DNA from 4 places in the Vreelandella arctica genome. Region 1 is predicted to be linked to each of the others. Evidence: predicted binding sites of a transcription regulator. Region 1 holds the regulator's gene; each other region holds the start of a gene.
What was found. The regulator sigma-54, encoded in region 1, starts transcription at its own class of promoters, with help from an activator protein. The targets are predictions, from matches to a motif close to TGGCACNNNNNTTGCTNT.

Region 1 (7,322 bases):
TAGCGCCGATGTAGGCACGCTCAACACGGCCACCCAGGCACTGTTGATGTCGGGCTCGGCTAGACTGATCGCGCCGGATGAAGGCTGGCAGCTTGATACCGAGCTATTGCATTATGATGGCCTTAATCAACATGCTTGGAGTGAAACACCGGTATTACTGCAGCAACCGCCCCAGCAAATGAGCGCTTCACGTATGGACGCGTGGCTTAACACCAGCCAGGTCCGCCTAAATGATAATGTGCGCGGCACACACCCCCCGGCCACGCAACCTTAAGAGGAGCCGCCATGAAAGCCATTATTTATACAGCCCTTTTCTCCACCACTCTTTTTGCCCTCACGATGCCGTTATCGGCACTGGCCCAAACGTCACAACAAGCCCCTGTAGAAGTGGAAGCTGACCGTTTAGATCTCGACCAGCGGGCCGGCACCGCCGTTTACACCGGGGATGTAGATATTCGCCAAGGCGAAATGCAGTTGCGAGGCGAGCGTGTTGAGATCGAACGCAACGAGGCTGGCGAACTATCGAAAGCGACATCCACCGGTGAACGCGCCTACCTGCGTCATCAAGTGGAGGGCCAAGATGGTCCCACTGAAGGCTGGGCTCGACGGATTATTTATCACGTCGCTGAGCGCCGCGTAGAGCTGATTGACCAAGCCGAGCTGATCCAGCTAGAAGACACGTTCACCGGCGGGCGCCTTGAGTATTTTATTGACCGTGAAGTGATTCAAGCACGCTCTGACGTTGACGGCAGCGAGCCCCAGCGCATACGTATGACCCTTCAGCCTGAACAATAGGGAGCAAAGCTGTGGCAACTGCTGACACCGCGCCGATCAAAACCCTCTATGCCCACCATTTGGCTAAAAGCTACAAACGCCGCCGAGTGGTTAAAGACATCAATTTGGAGATCTGCCAAGGCAGCATTGTCGGCCTACTGGGCCCCAACGGCGCGGGTAAAACCACCTCGTTCTATATGATTGTCGGGCTAGTCAAATCCGACGCGGGCAAAGTGGGTATCGACGATGTGGATTTAACCCGCGCCCCCATGCACGAACGTGCAGCGGCAGGGATTGGCTACCTACCTCAAGAGGCGTCTATTTTTCGCAAGCTCTCGGTTGCCGATAATATTATGGCGATACTCGAGACCCGTAAAGAGCTTAACCGTAGCGACCGCGAACAGCGCCTTGAAGCGCTACTCGAAGACTTCCACATTACCCATATTCGCGACAACCTGGGGATGAGCCTTTCGGGTGGCGAGCGTCGGCGTGTAGAAATAGCCCGCTCGCTAGCCACTGAGCCCGCCTTTATTTTGCTCGATGAGCCTTTTGCAGGCGTTGATCCCATCTCGGTAGGTGAGATCAAAACCATCATTCGCGCGCTGAAGCAGCGCCATATTGGCGTACTGATTACCGACCACAACGTACGTGAAACCCTGGATATTTGCGACATCGCCTATATCGTTGGGGATGGGCAAATCATTGCCAGCGGTTCACCCAGTGCCATTCTCGATAATCAGAAGGTCAGAGACGTATATCTGGGTGCTGATTTTCGCCTCTAAACTGATCAGCGGCGCCTACAATCACTGCCTGCCCATAAACCTATTTTTTGGTTCTGTAAATAGCGCTCTGCAACAACTTTACTACCAATGGCATGTTTATTGCACTTGCAACCGATACTCTCTCGCACTAGGGTGAAGCTTTCCGATTAACGCGTGGTTCTCAGATGGTCATGAAAGCTTCTCTACAACTGCGTATTGGCACACAGCTGACCATGACTCCTCAGCTGCAGCAGGCGATTGCCCTATTACAACTCTCTACGCTGGATCTGAGGCAAGAAATTCAGCAGGCCTTGGATGCCAATCCCATGCTTGAGCAAGAGGATGAATTCAGCGAACAGGCTGTCAGCGAGCCTAAAGAGGAGGAGTGGTCAGAGAGCATACCCACTGAACTGTCGGTAGATAGCGACTGGTCAGATACCTATCAAGATTCAAACAGCCTGGGCGGCAACAGCAGTGAAGGCCCAGATTTTGAGCGCCAAGCCGCCGGACAAAGCCTTCATGGTCACCTGCTTTGGCAGCTTGCCATGACGGATTTCAGTGTTCGTGAACAGCTCGTTGCAGAGAGCTTAATCGACGCACTGGATGCCAACGGCTACTTGACCCAACCGCTCAATGATATTCGTGAAGGCCTACGCGCCCAGGGAATTGACGGGCTTAGCCAGCGCGAAGTAGAAACGATTCTGCTCAAACTCCAGCAGTTTGAACCGACCGGCATCTTTGCTCGCGATCTGCGCGAATGTTTGATGCTGCAACTCGCAGCCCTCCCGGACGACACACCGCTACTCGTCCCCGCTCGCCGCTTAGTGCGCCAGTTTCTTGAAGCGCTGGGTAAAGACGACATACGCCTACTCAAGCGCCGCTTAGGGCTCGACGACGAGCAGTTGACCGATGTCATTCAACTGATACGCAGCCTCGACCCACGCCCCGGTAGCGCCTACGGTGACACCGCCGACAGCTATGTGACGCCCGACCTGGTAGTTCGCCATAACCACGAAGGCTGGCACCTAGAGCTCAACCCAGAAGCCTTGCCGCGGCTGCGCATTCAGCCCGATTATGCCAGTTTGATAAAGCGTGCGGACAAAAGCCAGGACAACCAGTTTCTTAAAGAGCACCTCCAAGAAGCGCGCTGGCTAATCAAAAGCCTCTCCAGCCGTAACGATACGCTGCTGCGCGTGGGTCGCGAAATTATCACCCGGCAAATTGGCTTTTTAGAGCACGGCGAAGAAGCCATGAAACCGCTGATATTGGCTGACATAGCAGAAGCCGTGGAGATGCACGAATCAACGATTTCACGGGTCACCACGCAAAAATATATCCATACGCCCCGTGGTGTGTTTGAACTTAAATACTTTTTCTCAAGCCAAGTGAGCGGCCAAGATGGCGACAGCCACTCCAGCACCGCTATTCGCGCCAGGCTCAAAAAACTTATTCAGGAAGAACCGCCGGGCAAACCGCTTTCTGACAGCCGCTTAGTCACGCTACTGGATGAAGGCGGCATTCAAGTAGCGCGTCGTACAGTGGCTAAATATCGTGAAGCCATGGGCATCCTCTCGTCCAGCGAACGACGTCGTCTTCGCTAGCACTCGTCAACGATTAAGGGAAACTCTCGACAAGGGCTTTGCAACGCGGCAAAAAGGGTTACAATCGAAGTACAGTCCGATGGATAAGGAGTACGTCAATGCAAGTAAATATCACTGGTCATCACGTAGATCTGACTGACGCCTTGCGTGACTATGTCAACGAAAAGCTTGAACGTGTAGAGCGCCATTACGACAACATAACCACGGTGCAAGTCACCTTATCAGTGGAGAAAGAGCGCCAACAGGCCGCCTGCACACTGCACGCCGCAGGTGCTGATTTACATGCGGAAGCCCTCGACAGTGATATGTACGCCGCTATCGACGCCCTAGCGGATAAAATCGATCGACAACTCGTTAAACATAAGGAAAAAGCACAAGCCCGCGCCCAAGGCGCAGGTGTGCGTTAATTCAATGACGTTGGAAACCATACTCCCCCCGGAACGCGTTCTGTTCGACGTGCCCGGGGGCAGCAAAAAAAGGGTGCTGGAATTTTTCAGCACCTTTATCGCACAAAATACGCCCAGCCTGGACAGCCAAGAAGTGTTTAGCCGGTTAATCGGTCGAGAACGCTTAGGCAGCACCGGTATCGGCAATGGCGTGGCTATCCCACACGCACGCAGCCCGCACTGTTCGGCGCCTATCGCTGGTTTTTTAAAACTGTCAGAAGCGATTGATTTCGACGCCATTGATGGCGACCCAGTTGATCTGGTGTTTGTCCTACTTGTACCCGAAGAGGCAGACGACACGCACCTATCCCTACTCGGCCAGGTAGCGACCATCATGAATGATGCGGATACTCGCCACCAGCTGCGCAAGGCAGGCAGTCAGCGCGAGCTGCTTGAGCTTATTACCGCCAAAATGCGTGAGCATTCAACGTCCTAAGTCGTTAACGCCAATTTAAGTTGTGAAAGCCAACTAATGGTATTTTACACGCTAAGTTGATGCTTCGCCCACCACCCCCAATGCAGCTTGATCTAAGCAAAGCGAGACTCTATGCAACTGGTGATCATTAGCGGCCGCTCCGGGTCAGGTAAATCTATCGCCTTACAAGCGCTGGAGGATCTTGGCTACTACGCCATTGATAACCTGCCCGCCATGCTGCTCGGGTCGTTGGTGGATCAATTACGCGATCAGGGCGACCGCGCTCATTTGGCGGTCAGTATTGATGCGCGTAACTTACCTGGCGCACTGGAACGTCTGCCCACGTTATTAGAGGAACTGTGCCAGCGTAAGATTGATTTTCAAGTTATTTACCTGACCACCGATGCCCGCATCCTGCTTGAACGTTACTCCGCTACCCGGCGACGCCATCCGCTGACCCGAGATAGCGAGATGACCCTGGAAGAGGCGATCAACAAAGAAGAGGAGACGCTAGAGGATATTCGCGATCTAGCCGACCTAGTGATCGACACATCGCGGTTGTCGGTACACGACTTACGCCGACGCATTACCGACCAGGTGGCACATCAGCGGCCGGATAAACTGACGCTAACGCTTGAGTCATTCGGTTATAAACGTGGTGTACCACTAGATGCCGATTTAGTATTCGACGTTCGCTGTTTGCCCAACCCTTACTGGGATCCAACGCTGCGCCAATTCACTGGCCGCGACGCTAACATCGTCGCTTTCTTAACCAGCTATCCGATTGTCGATGCCATGAGCAACGATATACAGGCATGGCTTGAGCGCTGGCTGCCCGCCTACCAAAATAGCCAGCGCAGCTACATGACCATTGCCATTGGCTGCACGGGGGGACAACACCGCTCGGTCTATATGGTTGAGCAGTTGGCTAAACGGCTGGCGCCTGGAATGGGTGAAGTTCAGCTGCGCCATCGGGAGCTAGGCTTGCAGTACACGCTAAGTGAGCAGCCTGATGCCGCCTTGGATAACCCACATCATACTGACGAGCGGCAAGAGACTTCCTAAGCGCTTCTACCCATTAATGACACCACTCGGCAAAAAGGAACCAGGGTGCCAGAAAGAATACTTACACTTACCAATCAACGCGGACTCCACGCCCGCGCGGCGACAAAACTGGTCAAATGCGGCCAGCGCTATACGGCTAAAATAAGGGTTTATAAACAGCAACAGGTCGCCGACGCCGCCAATATTATGTCGTTGCTGATGCTGGCGGCACCCTGCGGTACCGAGCTCATCATCAACGCCGAAGGCGATGACGCTGAACAGGCGCTTGATGCGATTCAAGCGCTGTTCGATGCCCGCTTTGAAGAAGATCAGTAATCGGTTCTGGTTGCTAAAGTTTAAGTTGCTGAGGATTAGTCACCGGCCACCGTCATGGCGTCAATTAACCAACTGCCCGTGTGAACACTGCCACGGGTATCGGTGTCATCGCCAATCCCCACTAACCCGGCGAACATCCGCTCCAGGTTACCGGCAATGGTGAACTCTTCGACCGGGTACTGCACTTCACCGTTCTCCACCCAAAAGCCCGCCGCCCCGCGGGAGTAGTCACCGGTCACGCCATTGACGCCCTGACCCATCAGTTCTGTCACCCAAATTCCCTGCCCCATCTCCTGCAGCAAGCTATCACGGGATTGCAACGGCGCCATTAGGCGTACATTACGCGCCCCACCGGCATTACCCGTGGTTTGCATACTCAGCCGCCGAGCACTGTAAGAAGAGAGCATATAGCTGGCAATAGAGCCCTGGTTGATAAAGCGGTTATTGCGTGTCTGTACCCCTTCTCCATCAAATGGCGAGCTCGCCGTGGCACCGACTTCCATTGGCCGCTCTTCAAGGCTGAACCAATCGGGAAACAGCGGCGTACCGAGCCGATCACACAGAAACGAGGCTTGGCGGTATAACGCCCCGCCGGCGATACCGCCGAGTAAGTGACCAATCAAACCACCGGCTAACGACGGATCAAACAGGACCGGAAAGGTACCCGTGGGCGGACGTTTGGCACCCAGCCGACGCAATGTGCGGGCAGCCGCTTCACGGCCCACCTCGGCAGGGTCACGTAACGCTTGTGGATCACGGGCAGAGGTATAGTCGTAGTCGCGCTGCATACCGCTTGTATCTTGGGCGATCAGCATGCACGACAGCGAATGGCTGCTGCCTTTTTGAGTGCCTAAAAAGCCGTGGCTATTGGCGTAAACGCGCACGCCTTCACCGCTTGAGAGTGACGCGCCGTCCGATTGAGAGATGCCTTCCACATCACGCCCCGCCTGCTCGCAGGCAAGTGCCAATTCAATCGCTTGGTCGGTGGTGAGCGCCCAGGGATAATGCACTTTTAAGTCCGGCAGCTCGGTCGCCATCAGTGAGCCATCGGCCAACCCTGCCGCCGGGTCTTCACCGGTATAGCGAGCGATCGCTAGCGCTTTCTCCACCGCTGCCTGAATCGAGGCGCTGCTGGCGTCTGTAGAAGAAGCGCTGCCCTTACGTTGGCCCACGTAAAGCGTAACGGCGATACCTTGATCGCGCGAAAGCTCAACCGTTTCAACTTCACCCTGGCGAACGCTGACGCCTATGCCTTGATCCACACTTGCGCCTACCTCTGCGGCATCCGCGCCCAATCGCTTCGCCAGCGCTAGCGCCTCTTCGGCCCGCGCGGTCAGTAACGACTGCTGAGCAGATGCATCAAATGCTTGTGCCATATGGCCTCCTTTTTCAACCGAATGACTCTCAACCAAATATCTTTCAAGAGAGTGCCTTTCAAGAGAGTGTCTTCGGCGAATCAATGTTGTACTCGCAGCTGTTATAATGCTGCAACGAATCTTGTCAGTGAGTCACACTATGCGTAAGCAACGTCCCGATCCAGTTGAAGTAGAAGACCAAGAAGAACGCCCTAGCAAATCGCAACTCAAACGTGAAATGCATGCTTTACAAGCACTTGGGGAAACCTTAATTGCCATGCGACCGGCAGAACGCGCCCGCTTCCCGCTTTCCGACGATATGCTACGCGCTATCGAGGAAACCTCGCGCATCCGCTCCCATGAGGGCCGCCGCCGCCATATGCAGTACGTCGGCAAGTTAATCCGTAAAGAGGATCTGGCTGCCATTCAGGCCGTGTTCGACTCCATTGATCAACAGCAGGAGCAGCGCGACCACGCTTTCCACCGCCTCGAAAAATGGCGGGAGCGCTTAATTGACGAGGGCGATGAGGCTGTCGACCTATTCATGACCGAACACCCCGATGCCGACCGCCAAACGCTGCGTCAATTAA
Region 2 (7,322 bases), on a different contig from region 1:
ATATGACGGTAGCCTGGACAGCATGTTGATGGCTTTTCATCAGGTCGGCTTGGCGGTGAACGAGCTCAACCGGGATATGGGTCTGCTCGACCTGTCACCGACGGTGCTCGCCCCCGCCGTGCGCGATAAGCTGGCGTACCTGCATCAACTGATCCAGGCCGCCAGCCCTGTGGAGCGTTAGTCCTTCAATCGTTGTCGTTGTCCCCTGCGTGGCTTTGGCTTTGCGTTTGACTCTGCGTTTGTGCCACTCGGGGGACAGTGTCGTCATTCACAAAGTAGGTCGCACTCAGCGTATCGTGAATGGCGGCAAAGCCAATTTGCAGCTCGTCGATAAAGGCATGCAGCTTGCTCGGCGAATGGGCAAGCGCTTGGATATCGGCATCGACTACGTCCGCGCGAACCAGCGAAACCGTCGCCGCGGGGCGGTCTTGGCGGGGAAGCAAGGTAAGCTCATGGCCTAGTGTTTCGAGGCTGCAGGCAATCGAACGTGGCAGGTTGGGGTCTTGGAGCAAAAAACGCAGCACATCCGGCCCCCGCACTCGTAAACGCACCTGCTGACGGTACATTTGATACGCAGTGAGTGATTTAAGCACACTCATCCACTGCAGGTTTTCAAACGGCAGTAGCTCCTCAGGGTTTTGCGGCAGCAAGCTGGCAGAGCGCACGTCCACAATGCGCGTCGTCATATCCGCCCGCTCCAACTGGCGCCCTAATTCAATAAACGTACGCGCCGGGCCATGACTCAAGGTGCCCTCAATGAGCCCCGTTAACGCTTGGCAACCACGAATCACGCTTTTGAGAAAGCTATCGCGGCGGCGCGGGCTAACGCCATGTTCAGCATGGTCGACGACGCTCAGATAGAGCTGATTAACCTCCTCCCAAATCTCCCGAGGCACCACATCCCGGGTGGTTCTGAGGTTCTCGCGAGCACTGGCGAGGGCGGAGATAATCGAAATATCATTCTCGGTATCGGCACATAAAAAATGTACGACATTGCGCTCATCGAAGTCTGTATGGCGTGCGGTGAAGGCTTCCAGGCTGCCGGTCATTTCGATAAGTGGGGCCCAACCTAACGGCAAGCGTCCCGGCAAATCCAGCATAAGGTGGCTGTTAACGCTCAATAGGCGCGCGGTATCTTCCGCTCGTTCAATATAACGCGCCATCCAGTAAAGATTTTCAGCAACGCGTGACAGCATGGCGTTAGGCTCCTTTCACCGCGGCCGCTGCCGCCTTATCGTCGGTTTCTACAATCCAGGTATCTTTACTGCCGCCGCCTTGTGAAGAGTTCACCACCAGCGATCCTTCTATCAAAGCCACCCGCGTCAAACCACCGGTCGTGACATGAATTTCAGGCCCTGAGAGTATGAAAGGGCGTAAATCCACATGGCGCGGCTGCGGCAACCCATTCGCTAGCGTAGGCGTAGTAGAAAGCGCCAGGGTGGGCTGGGCCATATAATTGCGTGGATTTGCCTTGATCAACTGCGCAAACTCATCGCGGGTCTCTTTGGTTGAGCGCGGGCCAATCAACATGCCGTAGCCGCCCGACTCATTGGCGGGCTTGACTACCAATTCATCCAGGTGGTCGAGCACATAGCGGCGGTCGTCTTCAAACATGCACAGGTAGCTCGGCACGTTGGGCAACAGCGGCTCTTGATCGAGGTAATAACGAATCAGCGCAGGGACGAAAGCGTAAACCACCTTGTCATCCGCCACCCCAGCGCCCGGCGCGTTGGCCAGCGCGACTTTACCCGCCCGCCAAGCGCGCATCAGGCCCGCAACACCCAGCATAGATTCAGGATTAAACGCTTCCGGGTCTAGAAACTCATCATCAACACGGCGGTAAATAACATCCACGCGGCGCATGCCCTCGACGGTGCGCATATACACCACATCATCGTCATCCACTAACAGGTCACTTCCCTGCACCAGCTCTACGCCCATTTGCTGGGCAAGATAGGCGTGCTCGAAGTAGGCAGAGTTATAAATCCCTGGGGTCAGCACCACAATTTGCGGGTCATCGCCGGGGCGCGGCGACATCGACGCTAGCATGTCGTAAAGCTGCGCTACGTAATCATCAACCGGCAAAATCTTGCCCGAAGCGAATAACTCCGGCAGCACTCGCTTAGTGACATTACGATTTTCAAGCATGTAAGAGACGCCGGAAGGAATGCGTAAGTTATCTTCCAACACATAGAGCGTGCCGTCGCCATCGCGCACTAGGTCTGACCCGCAAACATGCGCCCACACGCCGTGAGGGGGATTAATACCCACACACTGAGGGCGAAAATTAACCGACTGCGCCAATACCTCAGCGGGTAACACTTTGTCCTTGATCACCTTTTGGTCGTGGTAGAGATCATCAATAAATAAGTTTAGCGCCTGCACGCGCTGCTTGAGCCCCGCCTCGGTTTTACGCCACTCATTGGCGGGAATAATGCGCGGCACAATATCAAACGGCCAGGCACGGTCGATCATTGCCCCTTCTGAATAAACGGTGAAAGTAATTCCCATGGTACGGATAGCGATCTCCGCCGCCGTTTTCCGCTCTGCTAACTCTTCTGCGCTAAACCTTGCCAACATGTTGCACAATTCACCCGCTGACTCGCGTGGCTGACCGGGCGCGGCCATCAGCTCATCGTAAAAATCACGACACGCATAGTTATTCCAATTCACTTGGCTCATGGGCGCTCTCCTGGCGCTGGGGTGGAAGCGGCAACTTCCTCAATGCTCAGTGTAGGCCTGCCGCGTGCAAAACAATCAAACAATTGAGAGCAAAATACGTACCATCTTTTGCGATATTTCAACGTTCGCTTACTTAAACACTACTCAAACATTACTTGGCAGAACTTCAGCGCCCAACAAAACCTTTTATGCTTCTTTTGGTGCGTCTAGTTGGCTTCAAGTTGGTGCATAACGCCATTTCCACTTTAGTTAAACGTCTTACTTAAGATAGCGGCTGCAAAAAAGTAAAAGTGGAACGATACTTGCGAAACGTTCGGTTATTCCCTAACCCAGCCGACTATCCGGTTGATAACGGTTCTCTTGAGGGTGGCCCATGACCATTCGCGTTGCCTTGCATCATCGTACGACTTACCACTTTGACCGCCCGGTACGTCTATCACCCCATGTTATTCGGCTGCGTCCGGCGCCCCACTGTCGCACGCATATTGAGGCGTACTCACTCAAGCTCTCCGGTGATGACCACTTTTTAAATTGGCAACAGGATCCGTTTGGCAACTTCAATGCCCGCGTGGTGTTCCCCGAACCGCGTAAAGAATTAACCATTGCGGTCGAACTCATCGCCCCGATGACGGTGATTAACCCGTTCGATTTCTTCTTGGACGACATTGCGCAAACGATTCCCTTTGCCTACCCCGAAGCGCTGCGCCAGGAACTAAGCCCCTATCTGGAAATAACGGAATCCGGGCCGCGGTTGATGGAGTGGCTCAAGGCTGTTCCCCGCGAGCCCACCACCACCGTCGATTTCCTGGTCGCGCTGAATCAACGCCTGCAGGATGATATTGGTTATCTGGTACGCATGGAGCCCGGCGTACAGAGCTGCGAAGAGACCTTAACGTTCGCCAGCGGCTCCTGCCGAGACAGCGCCTGGCTGTTGGTGCAAATTTTCCGCCACCTGGGCCTCGCCGCACGCTTTGTCTCCGGCTACCTCATTCAGCTCAAGTCCGATGTTAAAGCGCTGGATGGCCCCAGCGGGAGCGAAGTAGATTTCACCGACCTACACGCCTGGACCGAAGTATTCCTCCCCGGCGCAGGCTGGGTGGGGCTCGACCCCACCTCGGGACTGTTCGCTGGCGAAGGCCATATTCCCCTCGCCGCCACCCCGACGACCGGCAGTGCGGCCGCGATTACCGGGTTTTCGGATAAGTGTGAAGTCACTTTCGATGTCACCATGGAAGTGGAGCGTATCCACGAAGACCCACGGGTCACCAAGCCCTATAGCGATGAGCAGTGGCAGCGTATCTGCGCGCTGGGTGACGAGGTAGATGCCGAACTGCTCCACCAGGACGTACGCCTGACCATGGGCGGCGAACCCACCTTTGTCTCGGTCGACGATATGGAGAGCCCACAGTGGAATACCGAAGCCCTGGGCGAGCACAAACGCGAACGCGCTGAGGCACTGCTAACCCGGCTCCAGGCCGCTTACGCCCCCGGCAGCGCTATTCAGCAACAGCAAGGCAAGTGGTACCCCGGGGAACCACTGCCCCGCTGGGCGCTCGCCTGTTACTGGCGTAAAGATGGCGTACCACTATGGCGTGATCCCCAGTGGCTGGCCTGCCTAGACGGCGCACCGGAGCTCCATGTAGATGATGCAATGGCCCAGCGCTTTACCAAAGCGCTAAGCGAACGCCTGGGTGTGGCCGAACGCTACTGGATTCCGGCGTTCGAGGATGCCTACTACTATCTATGGAAAGAGCAGTCGCTACCGGTGAACGTTGACCCACGCGAAGCCAATCTCAAAGATGACGCCGAACGTCACCGTTTAGCCCGCTTATTAGAACAAGGCTTAGACGAAGTGGTTGGCTATGCCCTACCGCTGCGCCACTCGCTTAGCCAGGCCCACCGCTGGGAGAGCGGACGCTGGCCGCTCAAGCGTGAACACCTGTTCCTGGTGCCCGGCGACTCCCCCATGGGCTTGCGTTTACCGCTTTCGGCGCTGCCTTGGGCTGCCCCAGAAGAGCAGCCTCAACCGGAATCGCTGTTCGCGCCTCGCCCAGAGCTGGGCGACATTCACGGCGAAGTTGCTCGCCGCAACGCCGAACAACACCACCTCAGCGATGCCGAACGCTTGGGTCGAACCAGCCACCCGAGCCCATCACACCCAGAGGGCGAATCGGTTCAGCAGCAGCCACGGGCGGAAATCGACACGGAAAGTGGTGTTATTCACACCAGCCTATGTGTGGAACCCCGGGATGGCCGCTTGCATATTTTTCTGCCGCCGCTAACCAGCTTGGAGCACTACCTCGACCTACTCAGCACCGTTGAGGAGTGCGCCAAGGAGCTCGCCTGCCCGGTGATGGTAGAGGGTTATTCACCGCCTCGGGATCCGCGACTGGAAAACTTTATGATCACCCCCGACCCGGGCGTGATCGAAGTGAATATTATGCCCGCCGCCAGTTGGCAAACCCTGGTCGCGCAAACCGAACGGCTGTATGCCGAGGCACGTGAAACCCGTTTGGGCACCGAAAAATTTATGCTTGATGGCCGCCACACCGGCACCGGCGGCGGCAACCATGTCACCCTTGGCGGGATTACCCCTGAGGATTCACCTTTTTTACGCCGCCCAGACTTGCTTGCCAGCCTAGTCACCTACTGGCAGCACCACCCTAGCCTCTCTTACCTGTTTTCAGGCCTGTTTATTGGCCCCACTAGCCAAGCCCCGCGGGTAGATGAAGCGCGCCACGAGGCACTTTACGAGTTGGAAATCGCCCTACAGCAAATGCCTGAAGGCGAAGTAGTGCAGCCCTGGCTGGTGGATCGCTTGCTGCGCCACCTACTGACTGACTTAACCGGCAACACCCACCGCGCCGAGTTCTGTATCGACAAGCTCTACTCGCCGGATAGCGATAGCGGGCGGCTAGGATTACTGGAACTACGCGGCTTTGAGATGCCACCCCATGCCCGCATGGGGCTGATGCAAATGCTGCTGATCCGCGCCCTTGTTGCGCGCTGCTGGAAAACACCCTATCGGGCCAAACCGGTGCGCTGGGGCAGCGCCTTGCAGGATCGCTGGATGCTGCCCCACTACTTGTGGAACGATCTTGACGATGTGCTCAGTGATCTACGCCACCACGGCTTCGATTTTGATCTTGAGTGGTTCGCTCCCTTCCTGGAGTTCCGCTTTCCGCTCCACGGGCGCTTGCACACGCCGATGCTGGATATCGAACTGCGTCAAGCTATCGAACCCTGGCATGTATTGGGCGAAGAAGCCTCTGCCGGGGGCACCGCCCGCTACGTCGACTCATCAGTCGAGCGCCTGGAAGTTAAAGTCAGTGGCATGAGCGGCGACCGCTACGTGGTGACCTGCAACGGTCGTAGGGTGCCGCTTTCAGCCACCGGCAGAAACGGCGAAGCGGTGGCTGGGGTGCGCTACCGCGCTTGGCAGCCACCGTCTGCGCTGCATCCGCAAATTCCCATTCACGCGCCGCTGGTCTTTGATGTCATCGACACCTGGAACCAGCGCTCCGTGGCAGGCTGCACCTACTACGTGGTACACCCGACCGGACGCAATTTCGACACCTTCCCGGTTAATGCGTTTGAAGCGGAAGCGCGCCGACTGGGGCGTTTTAGTGACAGCGGTCATCGCCATGGTCATCAGGTGCCCAAGCTGGAAACACCCAGCCTGGAACTGCCGCAAACCCTCGACTTACGCTGGACACCAAGCTAATGCTTTCCTCTTAGCGGCTAGTGCAGGATAATCCGCCCACCTTTCTCAGGATTACAAGGATAATGACGGCCCCTGTCTCTCCCTCACTTCTCGCGCCCGTGGCTAACGGGCTCGTTGAGGATTACTTACATCAGCTAGGCAAGGGACAGCCCGGCACGTTTGACGCCATGCTCGATGGCCAGGGGCAGCTACGCCCCGGCTGGCAGAGCTTACTGAGCTCACTGGAAGGCATGGGCCCTACGGGGCGCTTACAGCAGCATGAAGAAATACAGCGGCTGCTGGCTGAAAACGGCGTGATTTTTAATATGCATGATGACACCCAGGGGCGTTCGTGGCGGCTTGATCCGCTGCCCTGGGTGATCGATGAAGCACAGTGGCAAGCATTAGCCGTGGGGCTAACCCAGCGCAGTCGCCTGCTAAGCGCCCTTTATGATGATATTTATGGGCCCAAAACACTTTTTGAGGCGGGGCTGCTACCCACCCAGGAACTGCTTGCTTCAGCGCATTTGTTACTGCCCTGCCACCAGTCGCTACCCAATGACCGTGCAGCGATCAACTTTCACGGTGTGGATGTCATTCTGGATGCAAAAGGCCAGTGGCGGGTGATGGCAGACCGCCTACAGGCGCCATCAGGCACCGGTTTTGCGCTTGAAAATCGCATACTGATGGCCCGCGCCCTGCCGGATATGTACCGCAATGCACCATTAAAACGGTTAGCGGGGTTTCTCGACCTGCACCACCGTACGCTGATCGCCATGGCCTATCAGCATCGCGATAACCCCACGCTTATCCTACTAACGCCGGGGCCGGCCAGCCCACGCTACTTTGAGCACGCCTACCTGGCCAACTATCTCAATATCGCGCTGGTGGAGGGGCAGGATTTAGTCGTACGCGATACCCAAGTGTGGCTGCGTAC
Region 3 (7,322 bases), on a different contig from region 1:
TCTCGTAGTAGCCCATTTCATCAAGCCATTCGACAACATCTTTGCCGCGATATTGACGCGCCACGCGCGGGGCATCACCAGTGGCGAGGAAGACTTTTCGCCCAGCAATGTGCAGGTCTTCGGCAATCTGGGCGCCAGATTGGCCGGAGCCCACCACCAACACCGCCCCCTCGGGTAACTGTTCAGGGCTTCGGTATTCCGCGGAATGTAGCTGGAACAACCGATCGGGCAATCGCTCTGCCATACGTGGAATGATAGGGAGATGATAACCGCCGGAGGCCACCACGATCTGATCCGCGCTAAACTCACCCGCGGAACTCTTCACTGCGTACTTCCCGTTGCTATTCAGACTGACGCGATTAACGGCAACGCCTTCGAGGGCGGGAGGCTGAACCTTGGCGGCAAAGCGGTCAAGGTAAGCGACGATGTCGTCTCGTTGCATAAAGCCTTTAGGGTCATCTCCGTCGTAGGGGTGATCGGGTAGCTGGCACTGCCAATTCGGCGTCACTAAGGTGAATGAATCCCAACGCGCTGTCTGCCAGCTATGCATTAAGCTGTGTTTCTCTATAACGAGATGGTCGATTGCCTGTTGTTGAAGGTAGTGGCTGACGGATAGCCCCGCCTGACCGCCACCGATGATAATGGCAGAATAGTGCTTACGTAGGTCTTTCATATCGCTCTCTCTTTGCAACGATTGATGAGATGTTTGATGTGCTAGTCGATGCGGATAATTTCGACCATGTCCTGCGGATTATTGCCAAACTGCTGGGCTTTGGCCTTGATAGCCGTCGACTGATCCATGGCACTGGAGCAGAAGAAGCCGAATTTTTGTTCGACGCGCTGGCTGGCCGCCTCTAGGGCTATGTCGGCGCGTTCCACAAAAGCATCGACGCTGAGACGCTCGCCGACCTGGAAGTACTCCTTTAAAACGGTGGAGGGTGAGTAACACTGGTCTTCGCTGCCGTCTGGCCAGCGAACGTGGAAGTGTATGGCTGGCATGCTCAAAGCTCCTGTTGGGGAATGGGCATTTGGGGACGACTCAGTCCGGTTAATGGAGTCGTTGAAAGGTCATGGAACAACTGGCGATCATTGTCGGTTTCTACCCAGAGCTGCGGTGAGGAAACGATCTCGCCGATCTGCGCGGCGGCGATGCCACGGGCATGGAAGCGCTCCAGCAGCATGGGGAGGTGTTCATGATCCGTGGTGAGCAGGTAACCGAAGCTAGGAAAGGTGCAAAGCCAGTCCTGCCAAGTGACTCTCTCGGGTTTCGGGGTGGCGTCAAGGTTAATGCTCACGCCTACATCAGCGCTCTCCATGAGCATTAAGGTGGTACCGAGGAGACCGGCCTGGCTGATATCTTTGGCTGCGATAGCCAAGCCCGCTTCAGCAATACAGGGAAGCAGTTCGATGTCGTCACGCAAACGCTCAGCGGGCGCCGTTGTGGCCGCGTTCCAATTCAGATAGGGCGCTTGATAGGCGCCGCGCAGGTCGATAGCCGCCACTAATAATTGCCCAGGCCGCGCCGCAAAACTGCTCAGCAGGCATTGGGCTCGACCCAGGATGCCGACCGCCAATTGCGGCTGATTGGAGCGCAGGTTGGTGTGGCCACCGACGATGGGAATGCGGAAGGTGTCGGCAGCCTCACGCATGCCTTTGGCAATTAGTTCAGCGCTTTCTGGGTCATGGCTCCATAGAGCATTGACGATTGCCTGGGGCCGCCCGCCCATTGCGGCGATATCACTGACGTTAACCATCACCGAACACCAGCCAGCAAACCAAGGATCCTCGGCGACGAAGGCGGTAAGTAGCCCTTCCATCGCCAACAGTGTGTAGCCTTCGCCGCTGGGAATGGCCGCGGTATCGTCTCCGTTGGGATGCCAGCCATCGGGCAGTGCTGTCAGGTTGGGAGCGATCCGCGCGATATCGGCCTTATGGGCAAGACCACTATAATCGTGCACTTTCTGGAGCAGTTCTGTTAGGTCGAGTCGTTGCTTTTGGCTCATGATGCTTGTCTCAGTGCGGGGGCTGAAAGGATCTTAAGCAGCCCAGGCGCCAGCTCAGCGAGAGGTTGGCGTTGACGCCCAGGCACAACAAAGCCGCTAAGAGGAGAGTGGCAAGGGGGGTAGTGGGTAAGGTCGGCCTCCATGACGACATGAGGTCGATCAAGGATTAATTCCTCTCCAATGCTTCGCCAGTGCAACTGTTGAAAAAGAGCCTCATTCTGGGCCTGTACCCGGGCCAAAAAGCGTTGGCAGCCCAATGCATGAGCGCTGGAGACGGCCAGCCGAATCAGCGTGGAGCCTAGGCGGCCTTGGGCGCGGAAGGCTGGGTCAACAGCAAGACGCGAACCATGCCAGAGTCCAGGTTCTGATTCGTGAATACGCACTGTCCCCACCACTTGCTCATACCATCCTCCTGTGCACCCTAAAGCGACGAGTAGGTGGGCTGAGTCATCGATGGCATCTCGGTCGTCCTGATCAAATATTGCCTGCTCATCGCAGAAAACGCGCCGCCGCAATGCCATTGCTTCATCGGTTTCCCAAGGCAGGCTCGCCCACTTGATCCGGTAGTTGGAATAGGCCGAATAGGCGTCGGATGTTGACATCATCGGGCACTCCTCTATTAAGCGTTTCGCGTGCTGTTAGCGCTCGTACTCAGACAACGTTGAACAGGCACCGCAACGCCCGCAGCCCGCTTTGATATCGCTAGAGCGCAACGCTGCGAGCTTGAGACGTCTGCCCAACGGCGCCAGGATCGACTCCATAAAGTCGGCGCTGGGCGGCTTATGGTCTTCTAATGGCGTGCCGTTAATCGGCACGAACGGCACTACAAAGGGATAAACGCCGATTTCGATTAGGTGTTGGCAGGTTTCCAGAATGGCCTCGCGGGTATCCCCGAGCCCGGCAAGAATATAAGTGCTGACTTGCCCGCGGCCAAAGACGTCAACAGCATCGCGAAACGCCTGCATATACTCTTCGATGCCAACCTCGGCCTTGCCTGGCATTAGCGTTTTTCTTAGCGAAGGTGTGACCACTTCGAGATGCATGCCCAGGCTGTCAATGCCAGCTTCCTTCATGCGGGCATACCAAACGGGATCCTTCGGTGGTTCGCACTGCCCTTGCAGCGGAAGATCCACGGCCGCTTTGATGGCTCTGGCACTTTCGCAAAGGACGCTGGCTCCTCGGTCAGACGTGGCTGGCGTTCCGGTAGTCATGACCATATGTTTGACACCGTCGAGCTCGACAGCGGCCTTAGCCACCTCGGCCAGTTGGTCTGGGGACTTATGCGCAATGGTGCGCCCGGCTTGGAGTGATTGACCAATCGAGCAGAATTTGCAGGCTTTGCGCCTGCTCTCATAGCGGATGCATGTTTGCAGTACCGTCGTGGCCAGTACATCGCGGCTATGCAAGGTGGCGATATGCGTGTAGGGGACGCCGTCAGCGGTTTGCAGGTCGTAGAAGTGGGGCGTATCTGCAAAGGTAATATCGGCCATAGGAATCGTGTTTTCAGTCAGCCTATGTCCTTCATCACCTGACACTACGCTAAACGGTGAACGCCATGCCGACTGGGTATAGACGGGCACCATCATAGTGATTCCATCGATGGTTATTGCCTGATGGTCAGAAGGGCCAGCGCCGCCCCGTCGGCTGACATGCTCTTGTGATGCATCCTGCAGGCGTACGCCATGGGTTTGAAGTTCGGTGAACAAGCGTGAGCGATCGGCGAGCTTACTCATCTTCATCTCCTTGGGCATTATGGCCCTGAGCGGAAGTGGCCAGTGGCTGGCAGCAGTGGGCGGGCATATCGTTAATGGCTAAGCTCAACAGTTCAGGGCGCGCATAGTGGCCCACCGAATCCATCATTCGCTTACGCTTGGTAATCAGGGCGAAATCCAGGTCGGCAATAACGATGCCTTCTCCTTTGCTCAGCGGCTCGGCCAAGTGCTTACCTTCTGGCGAGATAATGGCGGTGTTACAGCCATCACGCAGAGCACGTTGTAGCGTGGTGTCGGGGGTAATGGATTCGATTTGGGAGTCGGTTAGCCAGCCGGTGGCGTTAACCACGAAACAGCCCGCTTCAAGGGCGTGATGACGGATGGTTACCTCAATTTGATCCGCAAAGACTGGGCCGACCAGCGAGCCAGGAAACTGGCTGCAGTGGATCTGCTCGTGCTGGGTCATCAGGGCATAACGTGCCAACGGATTGTAGTGCTCCCAGCAGGCCAGGGCGCCAACACGGCCCACGGCGCTATCCACTACCTTCAAGCCCGAGGCATCGCCCTGGCCCCAAATCATGCGTTCGTGGTAGGTCGGCGTGAGCTTTCGGCGTTTCAGCAACAGACGCCCGTCGCTATCAAAGATCAGTTGAGTATTGTAGAGGGTGCCATGATCACGCTCATTAACGCCAAGCACGACGACGATGCTCAGGGTGCGAGCGCGCTCAGCGACAGCATCAGTGATCGGGCCTGGTACCACCACGGCCTGTTCATACAGCCGTAAGTGCTCGGCGCCACAGGCCACGGCGGGGTAGACAAATGAAAAGTACGGATAGTAGGGAACGAAGGTTTCGGGGAACACGATCAGCTCAGCCCCCTTGCTGGCCGCTTCGTCGATTGCATCCAGTACCTTGACCAGCGTGCCGCCAACACTCTCAAGATCGGGAGAAAGCTGAGCGGCAGCGGCCCGCACTATGGTCGTTCCTGTCATGTTTGCTTGTGCCATGACCGCTGCTCCCCTTAGACCGTCCAGGTATCGATGATCAGTGCATCGTCGCGCACGTGAAGCAGCTTGAGGTCAAGCACATCCAGTGGATTGATCGCGCGGATGCCCTCAATGAGTGACGGTTCGCCATGACCATAGAGTGCTTGAAGAGCAAAGCGGCAGGAGTAGACCTTGCCTCCCTCGGCCATAAACTTGGTCAACTGATTGTTGAAATTCATGTGACCGGGAAACGCTTCATCGCCCAGGGTCGGGAAGCCACGCTGGACACCCAAAGTGACGCCAGGGCCATACAGTAAGATGGAGGTTTCAAAGCCTTTACGCAGCAAACGCGTTGCCTGCAGCATATTCACGAAGCCGATCGACCCCTCAAAGGCAACCGTATGAAAAGTTACCAGGGCTTTTTCGCCTGGTTTCGCTTTTACGTCTTCAAAAACCTTCTCTTCGTAGTCGACCAGAAAATCGCCTTTCTTGTTGAGTGGTTGCGTCACTGTAGGCATGTCTAAGCTCCGTTTATTGCGAGTGGGAGAGTCGTTAACCGCCGTGCTTACACAAGCGGTACGATCAATACGGAGCAATCGACGTGCCAATTGATATGATTATTGATCCAATCAATTGTCGATCATGTAGGTCGCTCTAAGCCTAAAAATTGACCAAATTTTTAGGATAAAAAAATAATAAAAGGCTAATGTTTCAAAAAAACTGTGTTTTTCACCTTATTTGTGCACTAAAAGTATGTTTTGCACCATTAAGTACATATGCAATCAATTTTTTATTTGTGCAATCTTTAGTCCATCAGTGATAAGTTTTGGGCGATAAGAAGGGTAGGTAACAATGTTTATTTAACGACGGGGAAGATATGCATACATCTGAGCTGGAACGCTGGCGAAAACGTTTAGACAAGGAGGTCAGCCAGCCAGCTTATCGTCTGGTCGCTGAATTGATTGCTGAAGATATCGGTAGTGGTCGGCTGCAGCCCCGCGAGCGACTGCCCCCGCTGAGAGAACTGGCGGGGGCTTTGAGTATCAATTACACGACGGCGGCGCGTGCCTATAACGAAGCTAAGCTGCGAGGCTTGATTGACTCGCATCCGGGCTCGGGCACTTTTATTAAAGGTAAGGCAGTGTCAGTGAAGCCGAGCAGTGGTTATGAGATGACCATGAACCTAATGATTGAGCCCGCGATACCGACGTTGATTGAACGAGTACGCGATAGCGCTATCTCGGTGTTGGCCCAGCGTGATCTTTACTCACTGCTGCGTTATCAAACCTTTGGTGGCAGCCATCATGACCGTGTGGCTGCGCTCCAATGGCTGGATCGGCGGCTGGACAACACGACACTGGAACAGGTCTTGATATGCCCCGGTATTCACAGCGGCCTGGTTGGGCTACTGATGCAGTTGGTAGCCCCAGGTCAGCTAATTTGTGTCGAAAGCCTGGTCTACCCTGGCCTAAAGGCTATTGCGGCCCAGCTCGGGCTGACCCTGCATTCATTGGAGCGTGACTCCGATGGCCCTCTTGTTCGCTCCTTCGAGGATATCTGTAAGCAGGGTCAAGTGGCCGTTTTGTACATTAATCCCACCATCCAAAACCCCACGACGACGACTATTCCCTTGGGGCGTCGTGAAGCTTTGGCCGATGTTGCCTTGCGCTATAGCATCCCGATTATTGAAGATGATGCTTACACCATGCTCAGCGAAGAGAAGATCGTCCCTATTGCTAACTTGGCCCCTGAGCTCACTTACTATCTGACGGGGACTGCCAAGTGTTTTGGCCCCGGTTTGCGATCAGGATTTCTACACGCCCCCACCAAGCGACAGGCGCAGAGAACCGCTGGGGCGCTTCGAGCCACCTCGGTGATGTCCAGCCCGCTGATTGACGCCCTGGTCACTGAGTGGATAACCGATGGGACGGCAGATGCCATGCTTAAAGCGATCCGTATCGAGGCCATTGCCCGCCTTGAAATAGCCGAGAAGATTCTGGGACGTCAGCGCATCGTGTCTGCCAAAGGTGCTTTCCACCTATGGCTCAAGCTGCCCAAGCACTCTGGCTGGAACCCTTCAGAGCTGGCGGTGCAATTACGTTCACATGGCGTTAGTGCGGTTGCCAGCGCTGCTTTTAGTACCGACAACCATCCCCCTGAAGCTCTGCGCTTGTGCTTCGGTGGTCAACTGACAAGAGAGGACTGGGAGGAAAGGCTGCATTATGTGGCGGATATCATCGACCAGCCTGCCTATCTGTCATCTCTGACGATGTAACCTTGGTCAACTGTCCTCGTGACGGTTTGGTATTGATTAGCCAGACGAATAGTAAAAGCAGTTTAACGCCCATTATCTTCGGCGATAAGTGGCTAGGGGTTCTTATCTCCTTATTTTAATGCACACTGTGGAGCACTACCACGGTTGCGATCCGTCGTCTGATCCGGCTTTTTTGAGGCTTTCTGAGCCTGTACTTGTCAGCTGTGCATAGGCATAGTCCTTAAGTTAGTTTGAACGCTAACAAAGCTATTTATCGCCTAGCTGGTTCGGTTTTGTTTAGGAGGTGCCCGTTAATATGTTGATATATATTGTCTTTTTGATGATCTTTGTGGGCGTGACCGCAGCTC
Region 4 (7,322 bases), on a different contig from region 1:
CACCTTAGATGCTTCAGACCCTGGTGGGCAACTCGTTAATGAACCGCCTGATTCAGAACAAAGATTGCCGTCAAGTGCACAGTGCTTCCAATAAGCACAGTCATTCTCATCAGATACCACGTCACTCGCCATAGCGGCTCCGCCAAGTGAGCGGTCAAAAGGTAAAATCGGCATTAACATAGCGCCAGCAAACAGGGTACTCGCCTTCGCTAAGAATGATCGACGACCATGTTGCTGGGCTACATTGCGGACTCCTTTCTCAGAAGTTTTGTCTATAACGTTAAAAATAGTATCTAGTAAATTAGCCATAGCTACATCCCTCGCTGATTAAAGTTGAGCTTCTTTACTCGCTAGATCTTGAATAGATGCATAGCCAGTTTCGAGTGCATTAAAAAGGCTTTCCAACTGCTCCCTAGTATTGACGAGCCCTTTAGCCTTCACGACGCCTTCTTCGTCTAAAATAACAGCAAATGGAAGCCGTGAAACACGATAAGTCACACCAAGCTGCTCTGAAAGTACATAAGAAAAACTGCTTAGTTTCATAGACTCGATAAAGTTATAGTGATTTTTCTCTTCACCATCACTTGCCAAGATAATTGAAAGCCAATTGGACTCTGTCTTATCAATAGATTTAAGTACTGGCAGTAATTTTTTGCAGATTGGGCAAGTGGGGGATAAAAAAAACACCAATGTCTTATTATCCGAAGGGCTACCTATTTGCACTTTCCCTCCAGTTAAACTAGGCAGATTAAAGACAGGTGAAATCTCACCGACTTTTGGTCCACTGTCATTAACCATAGCTCCTACTGGTGCTATGCGCTCGTACAAAATACCAATCTGCCGGGCCAGCACAAAAAAACCAAAACATAAACCCAAAACCATCAGGCTAAGCAATGAAACAGCAAATATTAATAGCGTCATGATGTTATTCTCACATTTCAAGTTTGGCGAAGATTTGATAACAAGCGGTTATTTTCCATTATTTTTCCCAACACGTTGTAAGACAACCAGAGGGCACTGCCAGCAAGCATTGCAACCACAAGCTCTAAATGGCTAGGCTGACTCGTATCGTAAATCGCGGGGAGCAGAGCTAACGCTGCTAATAGTAGGTTGCGTAACACCAAAGTCCACGCTACCGGATGAGCACTACCACCACAACCGCAGTCAATTAACCGATGTCCGCGCAGCAAATTAACACTCATAGCGACAGCATAAACGAGCAACAAAGCGCCAATTCCTAACGCAGCAAAGGTTGCTGTAAAAGGAAAAACAAAGAGCATCACGAGTAGCACTTCTGCGACAATAAGTCCGCGGGCGGCATTCTCTTCAAGGAATCTAGGCAATAGTTGATAGTTAGCAACTAGACCTAGAAACCTGCCGTAGTCCTGGGTTTTATGCCATGCCGATTGTGCGAATAAAAGCGCCAATAACACTAAGGAAGTTAACGCCACAAGCTCTGAGATGTTCATAGGCACTTACTTCCCTGCAATTGCATAAACAGTCCAGTCGCCGACGCTTTCCAAGCTGTGAGTCTCTTTAAGTTCAAATCCGGCGTTTGTATTAACATCAAAACGTGTAAGCGTACTTTCTTCATCCAAACCAAACAGTGTAGGCACCTCATTGCCGGTGACTGAAATAGATGACAGTTCATGAACAGGCGTCCGACTTAATACTTCCCCGCTACTCATATCTACAGCCCACACTTCCTCGGCAGCGTTTTTATGGCTACCCTCATAAGCGCCTGAGTGCATGGTAACGAATAACACATCGTTAGCTTCATTATAAGCAGAAACATCCACTCCACCAGGTGCCCAATCACCTTCGATATTGCCTGTTATAGAGAACTTATTAACTAAAGTCGGCGCATCGCCTACATCCGAAACTTCGTATACATTGCCAAAAAATGACACAAACAGTAATTCATTACCAGCGCGCTCACCTCCTATAAAAACAGGATCGGAGTGAGCATCAAATACAGCTTCGCTATATTCTGGAGATCCAAACTTATTATCACTTTCTTGAGAAAATGTTTGGAATCGTCCATCACCACATGCGGTGGTAAATTTCACAGAATCAATTCCAGGATAAATCCCGAAGCATCCTGGAGTGGGAATTTCTTCTATAAACTCTCCCGACTGTAAATCAACTACTGAAACAGAAGTCGCCGGAGTGGCATTTTGGATAAAGGCATAATTATCATCATAAGAAAGAGCAAGCATGGCGCTTGAGGGAGCAACTTGAACGGCTTTTTCTGGAATGACTATTTCGCGCTGTAAGCTCAGCGTATCAACATCGAACTCTTGTAGCACTACTTCGGTTGGTCCGTAGGTGATTCTCTGAGCATAAGAAGACATACTATAAAAACTCTTGGAATCTTTACTAGTTGCCATTTGCCCAACAATGCCAAAACTCAGATTACCTTTTAAAGTTAGGTCTTCTTGAGAAATAATGTTAACACGACTTGCTCCACTCCAGAGTTGATCCAAAACAAACACATTTGGCCCTGGCTCAATACGCTCCATAACGGTTAGTTTTTCAGGAACAAAATCTTCACTGGCTTGGACAGAGTTGATTAGCGTTACACTACCTAAAGTGATCAGAGTTAATTTTGACCAATACATTAACGACCTCCTGAGATTTTTTTGAGCAACTTTAGCTTTCGCTAAGAAAAAGCATAAATCATGCCAGAAAAAAATCACCAACAAGCCAAGAAGAGAAATAATTATTAAATTTCAACACTTTAGATTAAAATATATCAATCTGAATTTAAGAATATTACTCTATCACTCTTAAAAATATTCAACACATGCACTGAAATGGCTCCTTGTAAGCCTAGTAGGCTCACTTTAATGACCATAAATTTCGCCACGCACTACATACCTATTCATCGTCGCCTTACTCCGCTTTGCAGTTGCTGATAACCACTACTGCGCAGGCAAAACAAAAATCGGCGACAAAAACCGAAGCCGTACTCGATTTGATTGGCCGCCGGGAGCATGGTGTTTTCGCGTGAGCGAGCTTCTCTATAGCTAGACCAACTGCCTCAACATCACCGTGACAGTTTCGCCCCGGTACTCAAGGCTTTCTACATCCTGCCAACCCAGCCGTCGATAAAGCGCCTGTTGATCAGGGGTATAGAGATAGAAACGCTTAAAGCCATGCGCAGCTGCTTCGGCTTCTACCCGGCGTACCAACGCAGAGGCAATACCCTGCCCCCGCCATTCGGGCACGACGAATACGGAGGCCAGCCAGGGGGTAAATTCGCGACGAATACTCATATCATCGACAATGAGGCTAGCGGTCCCTACAGGGTTGTTCCCTTGCATCGCCATAAAGATGGAAGGCACACCGCCCTGTCCACAATTTGCCTGAGTACGTTCAATGGCTTGCTTTAGTGTGATCCCAGGATGCAAATGGCCCCAGGCTTCATATGTCCAGCCCGCGACTACTTCAGCGTTAGGATCGTCGGCTCTTAGCCGCTGGAGAATGATATCGCATTGCATAAGTAGCGCCTGTCTTATTTAGCACAAGCAAATACAGTAGCGATATATGGGTAGGCTGGCTAGCGCCGATACCTCCTGCACACGCCGCTAGCCAGAGATCTCACCGCCATGCGCTGTAAAAAAAACTGCAACCAGATAGGGCTAATCTCACCTTGCAAGCCCTGTTCGCTTAAGGGCTGGGCAGCAGCACGTTCAATTCATCAGGCGGTCACAGGCTTTAAGTGCTTAGCCAGTTCATCATCCAACTCATTGGCCCGCTTGGCTGCTGGCCTACTTTCCATGCGCTCAATGTACTGCTTGAACACCTCGTTGGGCGGGATGTTCTTCTGCATCGTTTCCCACCAGAGGTAACTGCTAACCAAGATATCTGCGGCAGTAAACTGATCGCCGCAGATATAAGCATTTTCACTGAGTGCTTTTTCAAGCGTATTGATACTGTCTTCCACTTGGCCACAGCCGACAGCCTGTGCGTTACTGCTGTCGATTTTCCAATCATAAGTCATGGCGCTGGTGGCCATTTCGAACGGGCCCGCCATAAAAAACAGCCAGCGATAGTAAACGCCACGTTCGGGAGATTGTGGGGGCGGTGACAGCTTTTTATCTGGAAACTGATCTGCCAGGTACGCGCAGATAGCCGCTACTTCCGTCACCACAGTGTTGCCATGTTTGATGGCAGGCACCTTCCCCATGGGGTTGATGGCCAAGTAGTCCTCGGCTTTCATCTCTGAGCCATACTCCATCGCTTTTACCGAGTAGGCTATGCCTACCTCTTCCAGCATCCAGCGCACCACGCGCCCGCGAGACATAGGGTGAGTGTAAAACGTTAGCTCTGACATATTAGGCTCCTTTTTCAGTCTATTTTTCGATGACATTAGGTACTGCCAAGTCAGATTAGTGTGTTAATAGGTGATAATCCGTCCTAAATAAAAGCCACAATGCATTTTTCTGCAGGACTTTAACGATGGCTTCAGGAGGGAGGCGCTAATGGCAGGCCCCACAACACGCGTACTTGCGGTGCTTGAGTTGCTTCAGGCTAATGGCCAGATGGGCGGCGCAGAGTTGGCCGAACGCCTGGACGTGGATCGACGCACTATACGGCGTTACATTACGGCACTGGAAGATATAGGTGTGCCGATAGTGACCGAACAGGGGCGCTACGGTGGCTATCGACTGGTGGCTGGCTTCAAGCTGCCACCGATGATGTTTACCGACGAAGAGACGTTCGCCGTTTCTCTAGGCTTAGTGGCCGCCAGCCAGCTGGGTCTGACGAACGCAGCGCCTGCCATTGCCAGCGTGCAAGCAAAGCTCGAGCGAGTGATGCCTGCGAATTTACAAAGACGGGTGCGCGGTATCAGTGAGACCACTCAGGTGATCTTACCCCGGCGTGAACCCAGCCGTGATGACCGTGCACTTGAGACTCTGACGAAAGCTACTGAAGCCATGCGAACCGTCGGGCTGATTTACCACTCTCCGCAGCACGATCAGATTGATCGTCGGATCGACCCCTACGGACTGGTTTTCCAACAGGGCCGGTGGTATGCCGTTGGTTTTTGCCACCTGAGGGGCGCCATGCGCTCATTTAGGCTGGATCGTATCAGCGGTGTGCACCTACTCGATGATACCTTCATACGCCCCGCTCGCTTCAATGCAGCCGATTTTTTGAGCGAAAGCCTTATGTCCTGGGGCCCAACTCATGAAGTATCACTGGTGCTACACATCGATCATGCCGTGTCCGCTGACGTTGAGAACCAATTTTTCTGTACAGAACCGTTCGAGGAGGTTGACGGTGGATTACTGCTCACCACCCGAACCGACAGCTTCGAGTGGTTTGCCTATTGGCTGGCACAGCTCCCGTTTCGATTTACCGTTCTCAAGCCAGATGGCCTCAAAGCGGCACTTCGCGAGCACGCCAACCATTTACTGGCCAGTTGCGAGACAGCTTCATCATATCCAATCGATACGCCCTGACACTGTCTGCAACTTATGAGAGTGAAACGAACTATTCGTCTGACGCCGGGATAGGGCTTCTTAGCCGCTTAGGTGCTAGTCTGTTGGTCAAATAACGTTAAATAAAGACTCACGAATGCAACCTTCTTTGAGACGCCCACACCGTCTTGCATTGGCAATAATTGCCCCACGCATTTTTGCCTTTTGCCATACCTTCGGGCTAACCGTATGGATCGCCGTCGCAGAAGGCAGCGGCTGGACGCTTATTCTACCTGGGATGTTGCTGCTGCTATGGCCCGGCGTCGCCTATGCGCTTGCAGCACATGCCCAGAACTCCAAGCGTGCCGAGTTCAGAAACCTCCTCTTTGACAGCCTGCTATTTGGTTTTTGGTGCAGCGTACTGGATTTTTACGTTTTAGCGACCATCACCATTGGGCTTGCCTGTTTGATGAATAATTTAGTGGTTGGTGGAGTGCGGAAAATGCTTATTGCAGCCGGACTTTTCATTCTTGCAGCTTTAATTGGAAGCGCCCTAACGGGGTTCACTTTTCGTCCCTATGTAAGCAACCGTTTAGACATCTATCAATGGGCCGGTGCAGTGGTCTATTTTCTAACCATTGGCCGCGTCACCTACAGTCAGAATCGCCAGATTGGCCGCAGCATAGGCGAAACTAGATTTCAGAACCGAGTCTTTCACGCCTTGCTTGATCTAGGAGCCGTCGCAAACCGCGCGATCAATATCCATACGCTGCTGGTTGACTCCTTAAACCACCTACAGACCCACTTCCCCGACTACGGATTTGCGGTTTTTCTACAAGAACGGCAGCGTTCAGAAGTGACACGTTTCGCGGCAGTGGCAGGGCTAAGCTCAGAGGATGAAAAACGCCTGAGATATTTATTGGCAAACGTTCATGGGCAAGAAGGAGACCCAACCACACTGCCGCAAACAGATAAAGGCGAAAATCTGTATATCGCGTCGATGGCGGGCCGACTAAGCATGTATGAAGGCTGGCTGATTGTGAAAGCTCCCAGTCGGGACGACGGTTTGGAGCAAATACTGTCTCTGTTTGCCGACCAGCTGGCGGCGGCTACCGAGAATAAATTGCTGCATTTGGAACTGAAGAAAACGGCTGAGCGTGACGGGCTCACCGGGCTTTATAACCGAGGTTTTTTGGAATCAGCGCTGCAGATGAGTATTCAGGGCAAGGTGCAGACGCCAAACCTGGATTTTGCGGTGCTGATGTTGGATGTCGATAGGCTCAAGGACGTAAACGACCATTATGGGCACGTGGCAGGCGACCAACTAATTGCCTGCGTTGCCCAGTACCTGCAATTTCACTGCAGAGACAGCGACATACTGGCTCGCTACGGTGGCGATGAATTCGTCATTCTGTTCCCCTCTGCCGACCTAACGGCAGCTAGGCGTATGGCCAACTTGATCCAAGAAAACTTGCCTGAACAGCGCTGCACTATCGACACCGCCAGCGGTGAACATGAAGAACTCATGCTTCATGTGAGCATAGGCTGCGCCAGCTCCAGTGAAGTTCCCGCCCAACAGGTGTTTGCGTTGGCAGACGAGCGCATGTACGCAAATAAAAGCCAACGCCGTAAGCAATGGGCAGATGGACTGGGCACAGCAAGCAGGCCCTTCCTATAGAAGCGTGCTCACAACCCACTGCTAAACGGCTGCCCCCACTTATCGCCATGCACCAAGTCACTTAAAGGCAGGCGGGAACGCCAGCCTTGCGCTTCAAGCTCTGGCTGATCTAAAAACTCACTCACGTAGCCAAGGCAGAGATAAGCCAGCGGGTAAACGTGCTCAGGCAGATTTAACGCAGTACTCAGCTGTTCCTGGTCAAGAATACTCACCCA

Region 2: the regulator sigma-54 is predicted to act here: its motif matches at 2,769-2,786, upstream of V8L70_RS01000 (circularly permuted type 2 ATP-grasp protein).
Region 3: the regulator sigma-54 is predicted to act here: its motif matches at 5,290-5,307, upstream of V8L70_RS21215 (MSMEG_0572/Sll0783 family nitrogen starvation response protein).
Region 4: the regulator sigma-54 is predicted to act here: its motif matches at 2,670-2,687, upstream of V8L70_RS00900 (amine dehydrogenase large subunit).

The regions. Positions count from the first base shown of each region.
Region 1 covers NZ_JBANSN010000008.1:179,232-186,553, forward strand. Annotated here, with positions in the region: gene lptC (LPS export ABC transporter periplasmic protein LptC) at 1-274, shown strand, start outside; gene lptA (lipopolysaccharide transport periplasmic protein LptA) at 286-795, shown strand; gene lptB (LPS export ABC transporter ATP-binding protein) at 807-1,556, shown strand; gene V8L70_RS09950 (RNA polymerase factor sigma-54) at 1,721-3,136, shown strand; gene hpf (ribosome hibernation-promoting factor, HPF/YfiA family) at 3,235-3,543, shown strand; gene V8L70_RS09960 (PTS sugar transporter subunit IIA) at 3,548-4,018, shown strand; gene rapZ (RNase adapter RapZ) at 4,130-5,062, shown strand; gene V8L70_RS09970 (HPr family phosphocarrier protein) at 5,108-5,377, shown strand; gene pmbA (metalloprotease PmbA) at 5,413-6,753, opposite strand; gene yjgA (ribosome biogenesis factor YjgA) at 6,893-7,322, shown strand, end outside.
Region 2 covers NZ_JBANSN010000001.1:223,694-231,015, reverse strand. Annotated here, with positions in the region: gene V8L70_RS01010 (zinc-binding metallopeptidase family protein) at 1-181, shown strand, start outside; gene V8L70_RS01005 (alpha-E domain-containing protein) at 186-1,196, opposite strand; gene V8L70_RS01000 (circularly permuted type 2 ATP-grasp protein) at 1,201-2,682, opposite strand; gene V8L70_RS00995 (transglutaminase family protein) at 3,056-6,406, shown strand; gene V8L70_RS00990 (circularly permuted type 2 ATP-grasp protein) at 6,469-7,322, shown strand, end outside.
Region 3 covers NZ_JBANSN010000045.1:9,740-17,061, reverse strand. Annotated here, with positions in the region: gene V8L70_RS21245 (MSMEG_0569 family flavin-dependent oxidoreductase) at 1-673, opposite strand, end outside; gene V8L70_RS21240 (MSMEG_0570 family nitrogen starvation response protein) at 715-999, opposite strand; gene V8L70_RS21235 (sll0787 family AIR synthase-like protein) at 1,002-2,003, opposite strand; gene V8L70_RS21230 (MSMEG_0567/Sll0786 family nitrogen starvation N-acetyltransferase) at 2,000-2,608, opposite strand; gene V8L70_RS21225 (MSMEG_0568 family radical SAM protein) at 2,642-3,736, opposite strand; gene V8L70_RS21220 (Nit6803 family nitrilase) at 3,729-4,721, opposite strand; gene V8L70_RS21215 (MSMEG_0572/Sll0783 family nitrogen starvation response protein) at 4,736-5,218, opposite strand; gene V8L70_RS21210 (aminotransferase-like domain-containing protein) at 5,578-6,975, shown strand; gene V8L70_RS21205 (hypothetical protein) at 7,271-7,322, shown strand, end outside.
Region 4 covers NZ_JBANSN010000001.1:198,454-205,775, reverse strand. Annotated here, with positions in the region: gene V8L70_RS00915 (methylamine dehydrogenase light chain) at 1-309, opposite strand, end outside; gene mauD (methylamine dehydrogenase accessory protein MauD) at 328-921, opposite strand; gene V8L70_RS00905 (MauE/DoxX family redox-associated membrane protein) at 939-1,469, opposite strand; gene V8L70_RS00900 (amine dehydrogenase large subunit) at 1,476-2,621, opposite strand; gene V8L70_RS00895 (GNAT family N-acetyltransferase) at 3,030-3,503, opposite strand; gene V8L70_RS00890 (glutathione S-transferase family protein) at 3,704-4,339, opposite strand; gene V8L70_RS00885 (helix-turn-helix transcriptional regulator) at 4,488-5,471, shown strand; gene V8L70_RS00880 (sensor domain-containing diguanylate cyclase) at 5,587-7,107, shown strand; gene bluB (5,6-dimethylbenzimidazole synthase) at 7,116-7,322, opposite strand, start outside.